2 regions of the Gluconacetobacter entanii genome follow, and region 1 is predicted to be linked to the other one. Evidence: riboswitches for the same ligand, from Rfam matches in the RefSeq annotation. Region 1 holds a riboswitch; the other holds the start of a gene.
What was found. A riboswitch is a leader RNA that binds a small molecule or an ion and turns the genes downstream of it on or off. The one in region 1 is predicted to bind fluoride.
Positions count from the first base shown of each region.

Region 2: another riboswitch for fluoride. It lies ahead of HNH97_RS16240 (universal stress protein); the one in region 1 lies ahead of HNH97_RS15705 (universal stress protein).

Region 1 is NZ_JABJWD010000107.1:8,165-15,662, forward strand. It holds gene tetH (thiosulfate dehydrogenase) at 1-627, opposite strand, end outside; gene HNH97_RS18035 (hypothetical protein) at 740-1,585, opposite strand; gene HNH97_RS15695 (EamA family transporter) at 1,560-1,997, opposite strand; gene crcB (fluoride efflux transporter CrcB) at 2,017-2,451, opposite strand; fluoride riboswitch at 2,532-2,597, opposite strand; fluoride riboswitch at 2,775-2,835, shown strand; gene HNH97_RS15705 (universal stress protein) at 2,908-3,717, shown strand; gene HNH97_RS15710 (thioredoxin domain-containing protein) at 3,778-4,293, opposite strand; gene HNH97_RS15715 (TDT family transporter) at 4,633-5,754, opposite strand; gene HNH97_RS15720 (LysR substrate-binding domain-containing protein) at 5,751-6,647, opposite strand; gene HNH97_RS15725 (YidH family protein) at 6,644-7,018, opposite strand; gene HNH97_RS15730 (FAD/NAD(P)-binding protein) at 7,015-7,498, opposite strand, start outside.
Region 2 is NZ_JABJWD010000117.1:24,610-32,107, forward strand. It holds gene HNH97_RS18430 (hypothetical protein) at 1-186, opposite strand, end outside; gene HNH97_RS16210 (DUF3224 domain-containing protein) at 110-427, opposite strand; gene HNH97_RS16215 (SDR family oxidoreductase) at 473-1,393, opposite strand; gene HNH97_RS16220 (type 1 glutamine amidotransferase domain-containing protein) at 1,544-2,236, shown strand; gene HNH97_RS16225 (MerR family transcriptional regulator) at 2,233-2,742, opposite strand; gene HNH97_RS16230 (alpha/beta fold hydrolase) at 2,841-3,677, shown strand; gene eno (phosphopyruvate hydratase) at 3,914-5,242, opposite strand; fluoride riboswitch at 5,308-5,370, opposite strand; fluoride riboswitch at 5,455-5,539, shown strand; gene HNH97_RS16240 (universal stress protein) at 5,623-6,450, shown strand; gene crcB (fluoride efflux transporter CrcB) at 6,511-6,960, shown strand; gene HNH97_RS16250 (hypothetical protein) at 7,008-7,498, opposite strand, start outside.

The DNA.
Region 1 (7,498 bases):
GATCGCGTTGTGGCAGGCCATGAAGACGACGCCGCGTTTTTGCAAAATCGGGATCGTGTTGCCTGCCGCTCCGAAAAGGCCTTTCGTATCCTCGTGAGCCGAAGCATCGAGAGCACCGTCTGGCGTTTTGATAAGCGTGTTTGACGCAAAGGCCGGCCCGGCGAGCTTCGCCAGCTGATACTTGTCCCAGATTGTCTGGTCATAGAGGGCAAGGTGAGCGGAGCCATGCGTGGCCGACACCGCGAGAAAGTCCGGGTGTCTGAACGAAAACACCTGTGCGTTAACGGAATTGCGCATCAGGTTGAGCCAGGGGCTATCGATTGCTGTGTTGTCCCAGACCTGCTTCCGCTCGCCGCGATAGGCGATCACCAGATCAAGTGCCTGGGCGTCCCACATGTGCGGGTCGTCGAGCACCATCGGCACGGTCCTGAAATCGCGGCGGCGCGGGGATCTGGCCAGCTGCGAGGTCAGCACGGCAAGATTGCCGGTTCCGTCCGCATGGGACGAGGAAGATCGTGCTGCCAAGGCAGTGGAAGTGGTGGCGATCGTGGCGCCGGCGGTGGCCGCCATCAGGCCCAGCAGGGCATGGCGACGGTCGGCGCGAAGGTTTGAAGTCATGTCGTTCATAGTCGGTCTCCTTTGGAGAGCCTGATCATGCGCTTCTCTTGATCACCTGAACCAACTCATTTGAAAGCACGAAACGTTCGATTTTCTTGATCGCTCGTCGATGTGACTTCGGTCATAGCCCCTGAAAGATCACCCCGGAGGTCCATTTCAGGCCGATGAAAACCCGCACAGCTCCACGATCGCTGGCGACACCGCCCCCGAGACCACCGCTTATTGTTACTGCCGGCTCCAGAATATGGTTAAAGCCGATATCAACGAAGCTCGACAGGCGTCGTTGCCTGGTTTGCTGCTGACGCACCACATCGGCGACCAGCGCAGTTCGAGGCCCTATCAGATGCGAGCTGACCATCCCGACCATCCATCGTTTCGGCCGCTCGTCAGGCCGAACCCTGAAGGATCGCGTCCAGGCGATTTCTATGCCGACCCTGGGCGCTTGCCTGGAACGGCCAAGCGATTTCGTCGCAACGAACTGGACGCTGTCGCGTGGTCCCTGATGGCCGCCCCCATAAGGCTCCTGGCGGATGAGCGATATGAGCATGGCCGGAACGTAGCGCCCCTGCTGGCGGAAGTTCCATTCCACTTCCGCGCCCGCCAGATTGCCATGAACACTTGACGCGTCGCCGAACTGACGCACGGGCGCAAAGCTCAGTTCGATCCGGCCGGGCAGCCCCAGCTTGATGGCCGGACCACCCCGCGCGCTGTAGCGCCCGTCGCCGGCTATACTCACGCGCTCGGCCGTTTGCAGCGCGACATGTCCTGACGGCGTGACAAAGGCGTCCTTGAGCCTGACGGGTAAATTAGCGCTCAGACCCTGGGGATCGCCCTGCGCGTGCACCGGACCCGTCAGGCACCAGGCAAACACGGCGCACAGGCACGCCCCCACAAACTCATTGGCCCTGTTGCGCAACAATGCGGCGTTATGGCCGCGGTGCCTAGCCCACGGCAACGAGAACAGCACCGAGGGCGATCAGGACAACCCCGCCCCAGCCTTTGGCGGACATATGTTCGCCCAAGACCAGGACGCCGAAAATCGCCACGAAAACGACACTCAGCTTGTCGACAGGCGCCACGCGCGCCGCATCGCCCAGCTTCAACGCGCGAAAATAGCATAGCCATGATGCTCCCGTGGCGAGACCCGACAGCACGAGGAAGAGGACCGTCCGCCCACCGATGGGGTCTAGCGCGCGCAGCTTGCCGGTGAGGGCAAGCAACGTTCCCAGCACGACGACGATGACGATCGTGCGCACGAAAGTTGCGATATCAGAATCAACCCCCTGAACGCCGAGCTTGGCGAGGATTGCCGTCATTGCCGCAAAGGCGGCTGATAACAGAGCCCATACCAACCAAGGGGGCACACCTGAGCCATTCATGATCATGATGCCCTATCGGTTAGGCGTCTTCTTCGGTTGCGGTCTGGGCGATGCGGATGGCGCCCGTGTTGAACCCGTCGGCCGTGATATGGCCCAGCGCCACGGCACCGATGCAGAGAATGACCGACGCAGCCACGTTCACGGACGCCCGCCCCCAGGCATCGTTACGGATCAGGTCGAGCGTCTGCAGGCTGAAGGATGAGAACGTCGTATAGCCGCCGCAGAGCCCGATCATCACGAAAAGACGCATGTTTTCCGACACCGGATAGCGCCCGTCCGCAAGGGTCAACGTGCCGAAGAAACCGATCACGAACGAGCCGAGCGCGTTGATGGGGAGGATCGTGCCCCATGGGATGAAGCGGCTGATCGGCATGGCCGCGACGGAAACCAGGTAACGCGCCAACGTGCCGAGAGCGCCTCCGACCATGACGATAAGACAGGTTGTAAACGACATGCCATTCCCTTTCTGCGCGAGTTCGGACGGAACCCGCTGTTTCGGGCGGCGAAATGCAGACGCACTCCCACCGCCATTGTGTCGCGGTAGGAGCCATCAGCCCTTGCGAGGGCGGTTGAAGGGGGAGCTCCATCCCCTTGTCGGGAGAGTTAACATAAAGCGGTCGCAGTGCGCTACTTCAGGGTGCCGCCGTCGGGGCATGGTTAATCCCGAGAAGAGCCGTTTCCTGTATTTGTGACCTGCCAGCCCTCCTTTTTTGTTGCTCGCCCTCACTGCCGGGCGCACATAATCCCGATGACGCGCGAACAGCAGAATTTCGTCGTCCTGGACAAGGGGATGGGGTTCCCCTGAAACCGCCGCAAGGCTGATGACTCCTCTGTGCCGCAATCGGTACGAGGAGACATGTGCGCCTCTCTTCGTCCCGAAGGTCGTTTATCTTTGGAGTGGAGATCTATCATGCACATACTGGCCATTCTCGATCGGCCTGGGCCGGCGCTCCAGACCCTTCGCACCGTCGATAGCCTCATGGTGCGTTTGCAAGATTGCAAGGTGACGATCCTGCATCCGCGGCAGGAGACCAATCCGGACTTCCAGTCTGAGGACGAAGGCATCGAGACGCAGAGCGAACACGCCGAGTTCGAAAAGCGCGAACAGAATTTGAGTGGTACCTTGCGCGACATCGCCGAGCGATGGATGACGACGCTCGCGGACACGGGCTCAGCACAATGGCTCCAGGCGATAGGCGACGTTCGCAGTATCGTCGCCGAACAAAGCCGGAAAGCCGATCTCGTGGTCGTCGGCAGACACATGCCAAGCGACCCCGACCGGACCAGAAAGACTCTCATGGCAGCACTTTTCGATGCCAACGCCGCCGTATTAATCGCTCCTGAGCAGGCGCCCCGGACGATCGGCGTTCGTCCCGTCATTCTGTGGGAGCCGTCCCGGGCGTTGGATGCCGCACTATCGGCGGCATGGAAGTTGCTGCTGACTGCCGAACACGTGACCTTCCTGATCGGAGCGCTCCCTGATGAATGTATGCCTGATCCTGCCCGGCGGTTGATGGATGCCGGCATCAGTGTCGGTATCGACCGTTTTCGGATTGATGACGGTGAAGGGATCGCGCTTCGCGATCATGCACTGCGCGCAAATGCGGATATTCTCGTTATGGGCGCCTATACGCATCCGCGTTTCTTCGAAAGGCTTTTCGGAGGCGTGACCGAGGACATTCTTGCCCACGAGATGCTGCCATTGTTGATCCATCACTGAACATCGATGCCGATGCCGCGCTTGATATCCCAAGCGACTTCACGCGCGGCATTGGACAACTCAGTTCCCCATGTAAGGGTGATTAGCTCCGGGCGTGAGCGCCGTGTAGAGCTGGTCGCGAATATTGTCGAAGCCGATCGTCAGCCACCGGGCAGAGGCGCCGTCTGTGGCAATCTGTCCCGAGGTGCGGGTAATTTCTTTCGATCCGTCACACATGGCTGCGGTGACCTGAGTCAAACCGCCTTTCGGCCCGCCTTGGGCAAATTCCGTTTCGGCGGAGCAGAGTTCGTCCTTGGCAGGCAATCGCACGGCGTTGAGATACATCACGATACGACGGCTGTCTGCCGATGCCACGCCGTCCTGTGTCGGATAAAGGGCAGCCAGCGTCGCGTCTGTCTGACCCGGAACCGTTCCGATGAACTTGACGGGCAGGCTCTTGTAGTCCCACCACAGACGCGCCCGTTCATGCGAGGGATTGTTGCTGCTGGTGATTGCCGTTCCGCATCCGCCAAGCAGAGCCAGTCCCGTCAGGACGGAGGCGAGAGGCAGAACCTTCGATTTGCCAAAAATTTTCATGGAAGCCTGTTCCCGTGATCGCATTTCGGCGCATGATTTTTCGGAGGGGCAGAGACACTCTCCGGAATGCAAATCATTGCCTTTCGAGCTTCGCGGCCAGGACCGATTTCCCGCCTCGCTTCTCGTGAAGACTTTGATACGATCAGGGGACGAGGCTGAAAATTGAAACGTATCGCTTAGAACGTTCGATAAAATAGATTACCGGGTTGCTCTTTCACCCGGAAGGCCTCATTCGAGAAAAGCTCAGCGCCCTGCAACGCGTTTCTCAGGGTAATGCGCCGCAATGCGCTGGTTCATTGGATACACGGTCGACGAAATCAGGCCGTACGCCGATGCGCTCTACTCCGGGGTTGCGATGCAGGGAGAGACGAACAGATTTCCCGCCCACCCGCTGGCGAGCGTCTTGGCCGCGACGACCAGCCACATGATGGCGAGCATCACGCAGAACACCGTGCCCGCGACGCCGAAAAACCCGCAATCGAGCATCGCACCGAGCCGGAACGTTGCGACCGTGTAAACGCCCAACGGGAAAGTATAGCCCCACCAGCCGAGATTGAACGGGATGCCCGAGCGCCAGTAGCGCGCCGTGATCAGGCACGCCATCAACCACCACCACAGCCCGAAGCCCCACAACAGCAGCCCCGCCAAGACCCCCATGCCGTGGGCCGCGATGCCGATCTCCCGCAGGCCATGCAGCGCCATGATTGCAGGTGCGTCCCCACCCAACACCAGCATTCCGAGCGCGCCCGTGCCGATCGGTCCCAACGCCAGCCAGCATGACGCCGCCATGCTCTCATGCGGCAGTTTGTGCAGCGCCATGCGTAGCGTCAGGATCGTCAGGATGCCGAACGCGACCGGCACCGAATACGCCCAGAGGACATAGGACGTGAGCAGCACGGTGAGCTGCGTGCCCGCATCCGCCAGATGCGGCGCGATCTGTCCCCCGGATGCCCCCGCCACTTCGGCCGCCACGACCGGTAGCAGCCAGATCGCCGTCATGCCTTCCAGACGATGCTCGTGCCGTGTGAACATCAGATATGGGATCAGCACCCCGCAGGCGATCGACATCGCCACGTCCAGCCACCACAGCGCATGGGCGATGCCCACGATGCCCTCACCGAACAACGAAATGCCGAACGCGATGCCGCCGTTGATGATTGTCGCCAGTCCCATTGGTATGGTGCCGAAGAACATCGATACCGTGCCATGCCCGAAGATCCGCCGCGCCTCGTGGCCGAACATCATCCACCGCGCGGCATAAAGCCCGGCGAACAGGGCAAACAGGGCGATGTTGAAAAGCCACAACGCTGTGCCGACGCCGTGGAGATACGAACCGGCGACGGGGATCTGCGGTAGCGCGAGGGCCAGGATACCCGTCCCCATGGTGGCAGCGAACCAGTTGGGCGTGAACTGGCGGATCATCTCGCGCGGATGGGCGAGGTTCTGCAGCGGCTTCGTCATGGCTTGTTCACTGTGACAGGGGCGCCCAGCAGGGCGAGAAAGGCAGTTTCCGCCGGCGACAGGCGGCGTTGCGGGTGGCGCAGCGCGCGGAACTGCCGGTCCGGCAGGTTCATGGGCACGGCGCATAGCAGCCCGGCCTCGATCCGGCCCGCCACCACGCTTGCCGAGAGCACAGCAGCAGCGGTCCCCGTCTCCACGGCGCTGGCCATCGCCTCGTTGGACGCGACCTCCAGCATCACGTCGAGATCGGCCGGATCGACGCCGAGGGCGTGGAGTGCGTGTTCGAACTCGATGCGCGTGCCCGACCCGGCCTCGCGCAGAACCCACGGGCTGCGCGCGAGATCGCGGGTCGCGGGCGGGGTCGACGCCCATGGGTGATCGGGGGCCACGACCAGCAGCAGCTGATCCTGAGCGACGACATCGCTGTGCAAGTCCGGCGTCGGCAGATCGCCTTCCACCAGGCCAATCGACGCCTCGCCCGATTGCACCCCTGCCGCAATATCGCGTGTATTGGCGATCGTGACGTGTAGGCGAATGCCGGGATACGCGGCGCGGAACGCATTCAGACGCGCGGGCAGCCAGTAGCTCGCTATGGTATGGCTGGCATGCAGGCGCAGGCTGCCGTCGCGCAGGCCCGCGAGGTCGAACATCCGCTCGCGCGCGATGTTTGCGCGGTTCAGCACGGTGCGCGCTTCCTCAAGGAACAACCGACCGGCCGGTGTCAGTTCGATGCGGCGACCGATCCGGCTGAAGAAAGCAAGCTGGAATTCGCCCTCCAGTTGGGTCACGGCATGACTGACGGCGGATTGCGTCAGATTGAGGAATTCGGCGGCCCGGGTGATGTGCTCGCGCTCGGCGACAGCTGCGAAAATCCGAAGTTGTTCCAGCGTCATGACACTACCGCCCGGGTCAGGGCCACCAGCACGGCACAGCCAAGGGCACCAAGCGCAATCGTTAGCGCGCGCTCCATCCCAGGACCGACCGAGTAATGCGTCGTATCCGCCGCGATTGCCGTACGCGTGGCTTGGAACCGCCGATACGCTGCGGCGAACAGAACAACGCCGAGCGCGACGAACACGACGCCCAGTTCGGCGGTGACCCCATAAGGGCGCGGTGCGGCGGCATCGTGCTGGTCTGCCGCCAGACGCAGGAACAGGTCAAATTTCGCCAGTACGCCGCCGAAGGCCACAATGGCAAGCGCCGTGCGGAGCCAGGCGAGAAAGGTCCGCTCATTGGCTGCGTGATCGGTATAGCGCGGGATCATACGGCCTGCGCCAGCCGGTCGGCGACCTCACGGGCCTGCACGCGGATTTCCGGAATGGCAATGGACTCCAGCAGCACGCCGAGCCGCGCCGGGCCGATTGTAAACAGATCGTCCGCCACGTCGCCCTCCGCGTTGATGAGCGCACCGTCCGGCGTGCAGGACAGGCCCGCGCCCTTGAAACCAGGAACTATCTCACCCCGATTGAACAAATCGTGCAGCAAGGGCGCGTCTGCGCGTTGGTATTTCAGGCTGGGGCCGGTACAGTTGATGACGTGGGCGGCGGTGATCGTCATGTCGTCGCCGGCCCTGACGATCAGGCCATCTTCGCCGGTGCTGATTGCGGTCACGCGCCCGTCAAGCACGCGCAAGGTTCCGGCCTGACGCTCCTGGTCAAGGATATCTGCAATATGCGGAGCCATACGATGCCGCAGGATTTCCCAGCGCCGTAGCAAATGCCGCTGGAAACGGGATTTTTCGACA
Region 2 (7,498 bases), on a different contig from region 1:
CATACCCTGCGAAAAGCAGGGAACAGCGCGGAACATGAACACGGTCGCCAAACTCTCCGAAATGGCTGCCGCCCTCACCTCATCCGGAAGTTTGTAGTGGAACTGATACTCATGTCGTCCAGGCGACACGATTATGCCCATTGCCCCCGTCAGCCCTGATAAATCCTCTGTAGCGAAGTCCGGCACGACGACGACCGTCAGTGTTTTGGCACCACCTGCTGTCAGGAAGGCGGGCAGTTACACGTTCCATTGCGACATAGCTGGTCGAACCCGTGATCTCACTACGGAATACCAGCATCTTCCCTACACTGCTGCCTTGCAGGTTGCCGTAAAATGTTTTGTTGATCGCCATCGTGTCAATCGGGCCATCACCATCGCTGACCGGCGAGAGTGTCACGTCGAAGGTGCCCAGAGCTTCGTTTTCCATTCTTCCCTCCGAAAAGCGCGTTTGCCTGCAGCTCCCCTCGCCGCTTTATTCCTTCCTGATCAGTTCAAGACCTTCTTCATATGTCGTCACGGAAAATTCGGGGAAATGACGTTTGAATTTGGTTGAGTCAAAGAGATTGTCCTGCTCGTAACGGGGCAACAGTTCCCTTATTTCCCGCACCTTTTTTGAGAAAATGCCCGCAATGATCAATGGCCATTTTCCAATGACCGAATAAGAAGGCGCTCGTCCGAAAATCCTGCTCGCCATGATGACAAATGTCTTGTAGGTCGGCCGATCATCACAGCACGGCAGATGCCAGGTCTGTCCGAAAGCTTCCGGTGTATTGCCCAGCATTGCCAGCGCACGGCTCGCATCCGGCGTCCAGATGAGGGTCCGGTGGGTGTCGTCACGGACCGGGACCAAGGGCCTTCTCCCTGCTTTCAGCCTGTCAATGATCAGCGCATTGGTGAAGCTCTGCGTTTTCCCCGGACCATAGAATTCCGGTGCGCGGGCGATGAGCACGGGAATGTCGCCGCGTGCCATTTCCTGCAGCACCATGGACGCCATTGCCGCGCGCACCCGTCCTTTCCGGCCAACCGGCGCAAAGCGCGTTTCCTCTGTCTGGATCTCGCTGTTCTGCGGATACATGTACGTATTGTCAAAATAGGCAAAGCTGGCCCCCGCCGCCCGACACGCCTGCAGGGCGTTTTTCAGCATGACGGGAAACTGTTCTTCCCAGAGTTTGCTGTCAGGGGGCAGGCCGGCCGTAAAGTAGACGATCCGGCTGCCTTTCACCGCGCCTGTTGTCTGCCCTGCATCCAGCAGGTTCGCCGCCATAAGCGTGTCGTCTTCGTTGACCTTGCGGGGATTACGGCTCACAAGCCGCAACTCCCCCGCATGATGCTGATGCAATGTCCGCGCCAGTTCCGTGGCGATCTGACCATTTGCGCCCAGAATTGTCTGCATGTGAGGCTGCCTCCATGATGCCAGGTAGGTTTGCCCATACACCGTTAACCTTGAAGTCAGATTTAATGTCAAACCACAGATTGACCTTCAACCGGGCTTGAACGTTACAGGATGATGGTCGGAGACATTGCCGCATGGGAGGGGCCAGCCATGAACCGTCATATCCTTCACGTTGTCACCAACACCGCTCATTTCGGCAATTCCGCGCATCCGACCGGATTATGGCTGTCGGAACTGACGCATGCGTGGGACGTATTTGCCGCCAGCGGTCATGCACAACGCATTGTCAGCCCAAAAGGCGGCAAAGTTCCGCTTGATCCGCATGCATTGAAATGGCCGATGCGCGATGCCTCCACCAGGGCCTGGCTGGCCGATCCGGCAAAAATGGCTCTGCTGTCGTCAACACCCTCCCCCGCAGACATCAATCCGGGCGATTATGACGCGATCTACTTTACTGGCGGTCATGGCGTGATATGGGATTTTCCAGACAATGAGGGTCTTCAGTCCATCACCCGCGCACTATGGGAAAAAGGCGGCGTGGTCTCCGCTGTCTGTCATGGATATTGCGGACTGCTGAACACCCGGCTTGCCGATGGTTCGTTTCTGGTCCGTGGTCGGAAAATCACCGGATTTTCATGGACCGAGGAAAGGCTGGCAGGTGTCGCGCGCGAAATCCCCTACAACGCGGAAGCTCAGATGAAGGCACGGGGCGCGATTTATGAAAAAGCGCTGCTTCCGTTCATGTCCCATGTCGTGACGGATGGGAAACTGGTGACGGGACAGAACCCCTTTTCCGCCCGAGCGACGGCAAGGAAAGTCGTGGCGCTTCTGGATGGGGCTTAACAGGAGGCCGTCTTTTTGCGGCGACCCGTGCTTACTGACTGACGGCGGTCCGTCGCATCCAGAAGGCGGATATCGTCCGACGTGACGTCGAGGGCTTCGGGATGTTCCGCAAGCATATTCGTCAGGACACGATGCGCATTGGCCGCACAGTCCATGTCGTCGGGACGCGCCTGAATATCCTCGATCAGGCGAAGCAGATGCGCCCTGCTCTGCGTCAGGCGTGCCTGCAACGCTTCGATATCCGCAATCTTGCGTGTCAGGGCATCCATCAATGTAGCATGGTCCCAGTGTTTCAGGTCGGGGGGCAGCAGGGTGCGGATTTCATCCAGTGTAAACCCGGCCCGCTGCGCCGTTGTGATAAGAGCCAGAATCATCACGGCCTGCTGCGGATAGGTCCGGTATCCGTTGGGCCGACGGTCAACCGTTTTCAGCAGTCCGATGCGCTCATAGAACCGGATCCTCGACGGTGTCAGGCCACTTAGTCGTGCCAGTTCTCCAATCTTCATGATTTACCCCCGGTCATGAACGCATGCTTGACCTTGAAGCTACCTTCAACGTTAGGCTCTGACCAGTATCCCGTTATTGATCGGCAAGGAGGCGTATCATGTCATTCGTCACGACATCTGACGGCGTAGAGATCTTCTACAAGGACTGGGGACCGAAGGGTGCCCAGCCGATCGTCTTCCATCATGGCTGGCCGCTCAGCGCTGATGACTGGGACACGCAGATGCTGTTTTTCCTGAGCAAGGGGTTTCGCGTGATCGCGCATGACCGTCGCGGTCATGGTCGCTCGGCACAGGTGAGCGACGGGCACGACATGGATCATTATGCGGCGGACACATCGGCCGTTGTCGAACATCTCGACCTGAAAAACGCCATCCATGTCGGACATTCGACCGGCGGGGGCCAGGTTGCCCGCTATGTCGCGAAATATGGTCAGCCCCAGGGACGTGTTGCCAGGGCCGTGCTCATCAGTTCCGTGCCGCCCCTGATGGTTCAGACGGACCGCAGTCCCGACGGCGCACCGATTGCAGTCCTGAACGGACTGCGTGCGGGGCTTGCGGCCAATCGCGCGCAGTTCTTTGTCGATGTAGCCAGCGGGCCGTTCTACGGCTTCAACCGCCCGGGCGCAGAAGTTTCGGACGGCACGATCCGCAACTGGTGGCGTCAGGGCATGATGGGCAGCGCCAGGGCGCATTATGAAGGCATCAAGGCATTCTCCGAAACGGATCAGACGGACGACCTGAAAGCCATCACAGTGCCGGTGCTTGTGCTGCAGGGCGATGATGATCAGGTCGTACCATACAGGAACGCGGCGGTCCTTCAGGACAGGCTGCTTCGGAACAGTACGCTGAAGATCTATCCCGGCTATCCGCACGGCATGCACACGACACATGCAGACGTCATCAATGCAGATATCCTGGCGTTCATTACAAAATGAGGATCGCATCATAACGATGTGACGTTTGGCGTCCGCAGGTGGAGTCTGGTCTCTCCACCTGCCATATCATGCGTTCAGTTCCCGCAATGTCGCCACGCGGAAATGTCCCCGTCCATATCGGCTTTACGATAACGTTGCCGACAGCGGGAATGTGCGGCACCTTTACCGGATTGGGCGCGTTCCCTCCGGCAGTATTTTCGTCAATTCGATGTCCTGATCACGATGTTATCCGGTTTCTATTGTCGCAAGCCCTCATGGGAGAAGGGAGATATAAACTCCGCCTCGCCGCCAAGTTCATGCTTGATCTCCAGCAGACGGTTATATTTCGCGATCCGCTCGCTTCGGCAAAGCGAACCAGTCTTGATCTGTCCCCCGCCCATCGCGACAGCAAAATCCGCGATGAAGGTATCTTCCGTCTCACCAGAACGATGAGACACGATATAGGCCCACCCCGCACGCCTTGCCGCGTCAACAGCAGCAATGGTCTCCGTCACCGTGCCGATCTGGTTCAACTTGATCAGCACGGCGTTGGCCGTCTTTTCACGGATGCCACGCTCAATAAACGCGGGATTGGTAACGAAGATGTCGTCACCAACAATCTGTAAACGTTCGCCGAGTTTTGCAGTCTGCGCCGCGAAGCCGGCCCAGTCATCCTCGGCAAGCCCGTCTTCCAGTGAAACAATGGGATAGCGGTCGATCCATTCTGCATAAAGTGCAGTCATTTCATCGGAAGTGCGCGTGACGGGCGTGCCGTTTACCTTCAGGTGATAAGCGCCCTCATGGCCAAAAGATGAGGCCGCCGGATCCAGCGCAATGGCGATATCGGGACCGGGACGATACCCGGCCCTTTCGATCGCTTCGACAATCAGGGCGCAGGCGGTTTCGTTGTCCGCAAGTTTCGGTGCAAAGCCACCTTCGTCACCGACCGAGGTGACATGACCCCGTTCATGAAGGAGGGAACGAAGCGCATGGAAAGTCTCGCTCCCATAGCGCAGGGCTTCCGAAAAGGTCGTGGCACCGTGCGGCACGATCATGAATTCCTGGAATTCCAGCCCGTTGACAACGTGCAGGCCGCCGTTCAGCACGTTCATCATGGGGACCGGCAGCCTGCGGGCGCCGCTTCCACCGAGGCTGGCATATAAGGGAATGCCCGCAGCGGCCGCCGCCGCCCGCGCCACGGCCATCGATACGCCAAGGATCGCGTTCGCACCCAGCCCTGTCTTGTTTCCGGTTCCGTCGCGTTCCAGCATGATCCGGTCGATGGCCGCCTGCCGTCGCACATCCTGTCCGACCAGCAAAGGCGCGATCACATCACGGACATTGGCAACCGCCCGGCATACGCCCCTGCCGCCATAACGGGCATGGCCCTGTGTTGACGGCGCAGAATCCGGTTGCGGTCCATCACGCAGTTCGCGGGCCTCGAACTGCCCTGTGGACGCGCCGGACGGAACGGATGCAACCGCCACTGTTCCGCCATCGAGCACCAGCATCACACGAATGGTTGGATTGCCCCGGGAATCAAGGATTTCAAGCGCGTCAATGCTGCGGATGCGAAAATCAACCATCATCATACCCTTCCATCCCGATGGTCGCAGAAGGATATGGATCTCCTGCCGCGACAACATATGTCGCATGGGCAGGAGTCATCAGCCCTGAGGGCGGTTACGGGAGGAACTCCATCTCCCCGCGCGGTCAATGGACATGTCACGACGATCATGCCGGTTCCCGCGACGATATCGTTTCCAACACTTGACAGGCACCATCGTTCACGGGTGATACTGGTTATGGCAATGGATTCTGCCTGATCGCTACATGGCGGTCGAACCGCTTCCCTGGTGGAGGCTGATGATTCCTACCCTGCGGGCCTGCATGGGGGGAATCCGTCCGACGTCTTTCCTCCTTACCATATGGCTCCGTGACTGACCGTTTGGGGGAGAATGACGTCATGCGCCTTCTGGTTGTTCTGGATCGGCCTGATACCGCGCTTTTCACACTCGGGACCGCCGGGGCGCTGGCCGAGCGGCTGTGTGCGGATCAGATTCGCATCCTGCATCCGCGTCTTGCGGACAATCCTGCATTCCAGACACCCGATGAAGGGATGCCCACCACCGAGGAACAGCAGCGCTTTGCGCGCGAGGTGACGGAACGTGCTGACAGGCTGCGTGAAATAGCCTCCGCCTGGATAAGGTCGGCCTCATCCGGCGCGCACCCTCAGCCAGACAGGCAGTGGGTCGAAATCGCGGGAGATGTCCGCAAGATCGCGGCGCAGGAAGCACGCAGCGCCGATTTCGTCATTCACGGCCGCCCCCGGGCAGGCGATCCGGCCTATGTGGTGGATGCCTTTGCGGGCATCCTCTATGACGCCGAGGCCACCCTGATTGTCGCACCATTGCAGGATTATGCCTCCGTCGGGCACAGGCCGGTGATCGGATGGCATCCCTCGCACGCGCTCGACAACGCCATATCGGCCGCCATGCCGCTGCTGGAAACCGCCGAGCGCGTGACGCTCATTATCGGTGAACATGATGGCAACGAAACCCAGTTGCCGGCTTTCGCCAGCACCCTTGGCAGGCGGGGCGTACAGATCATTGTTGACCGGTTCAGGATCGACGGTGATGTCGGGGAACAGATCCGCACCCATGCACTGGCGGCGAATGCCGATCTCCTCATCATGGGGGCCTATACCCGACCGCATTTCCTTGAATGGCTGTTCGGCGGCCCGACACAGGATCTTTTCACCCACGCCACCCTTCCCATCCTGACCCACCACTGAATATTGAACAGAACGCCTGCGATGCGCGCACATGCATGCAGGCATGAAGGATAGTTTTCGATGATGTCTGGCGTCCTTACCCCGCTGTGGATCGCTGTCGCGGGCGCGATGGGGACATTGCTCCGTTATTACGCAGGTATCCTGACACTGTCATGGAGCCAGCGGTTACCCTGGGGTACAATCCTGATCAACATAACAGGTTCTTTCGCCATAGCCTTTTTCAGCGCCCTGACGGCCGCCCATGCCCGCTTCCCGGCGTCAAACGAAACCCGGTTGATCGTCATGGCAGGACTCTGCGGCGGTTACACGACGTTTTCGTCTTTCAGCCTCCAGACCATCGACCTCGCCCGGGATGGCGCCTTGGTCCGTGCCCTGCTCAATGTCACCCTGTCTGTGGTGCTGTGCCTTGGTGCCACGGCCCTCGGCTATGTATCCGCCGAAGCTGTCAACGGACATTCTGCCAGCATCCACGCCTCCCCCATGCATGATTCAGATCTTCCGCGGAAATAAACGTCCCCTTTCTGCCCGGATATCCACGACGGCAATCCGGGGCGGTTTTACTGAACAAGACCAAGTTCAAGGCCGATATAGGCCAGCACGCCGCCCCCCACGAACAGGGCCATGCCCCACGCAGCACGGGACCCATGAACCGTTCCGGCCAGGGCGACGCCCATAAGCGCCAGCAGCGCGAGCGTCGCCAGAAGGCCCAGCCATGAAGGACCGGGAAGTATCATGGCCAGAAGAAGCGGTGTCATTGACCCCGCCAGTCCACAGACGGCCGCAAGCACCGCACCGAGCGCGGAATTGACGAGCGCTTTCCGCCCCAAAGCCGTGGCAGACATATGCCTGCTTGGACGCAGGTTCAGTTCCCTTTCAATACCGACAAGTGCGGTTCGTTCCTGTGCATAGTGGGCAACAAAAAATACGAACAGCGTCGTCAGACCCGCGGCCATCCCCACCCGAAATGCCAGCGTGTACGTTATGACGTGCCCATGACCGAGGAAACTGCGTGATGCCAGCGTCAGGGCATTCAGGATGCCGTCCACGG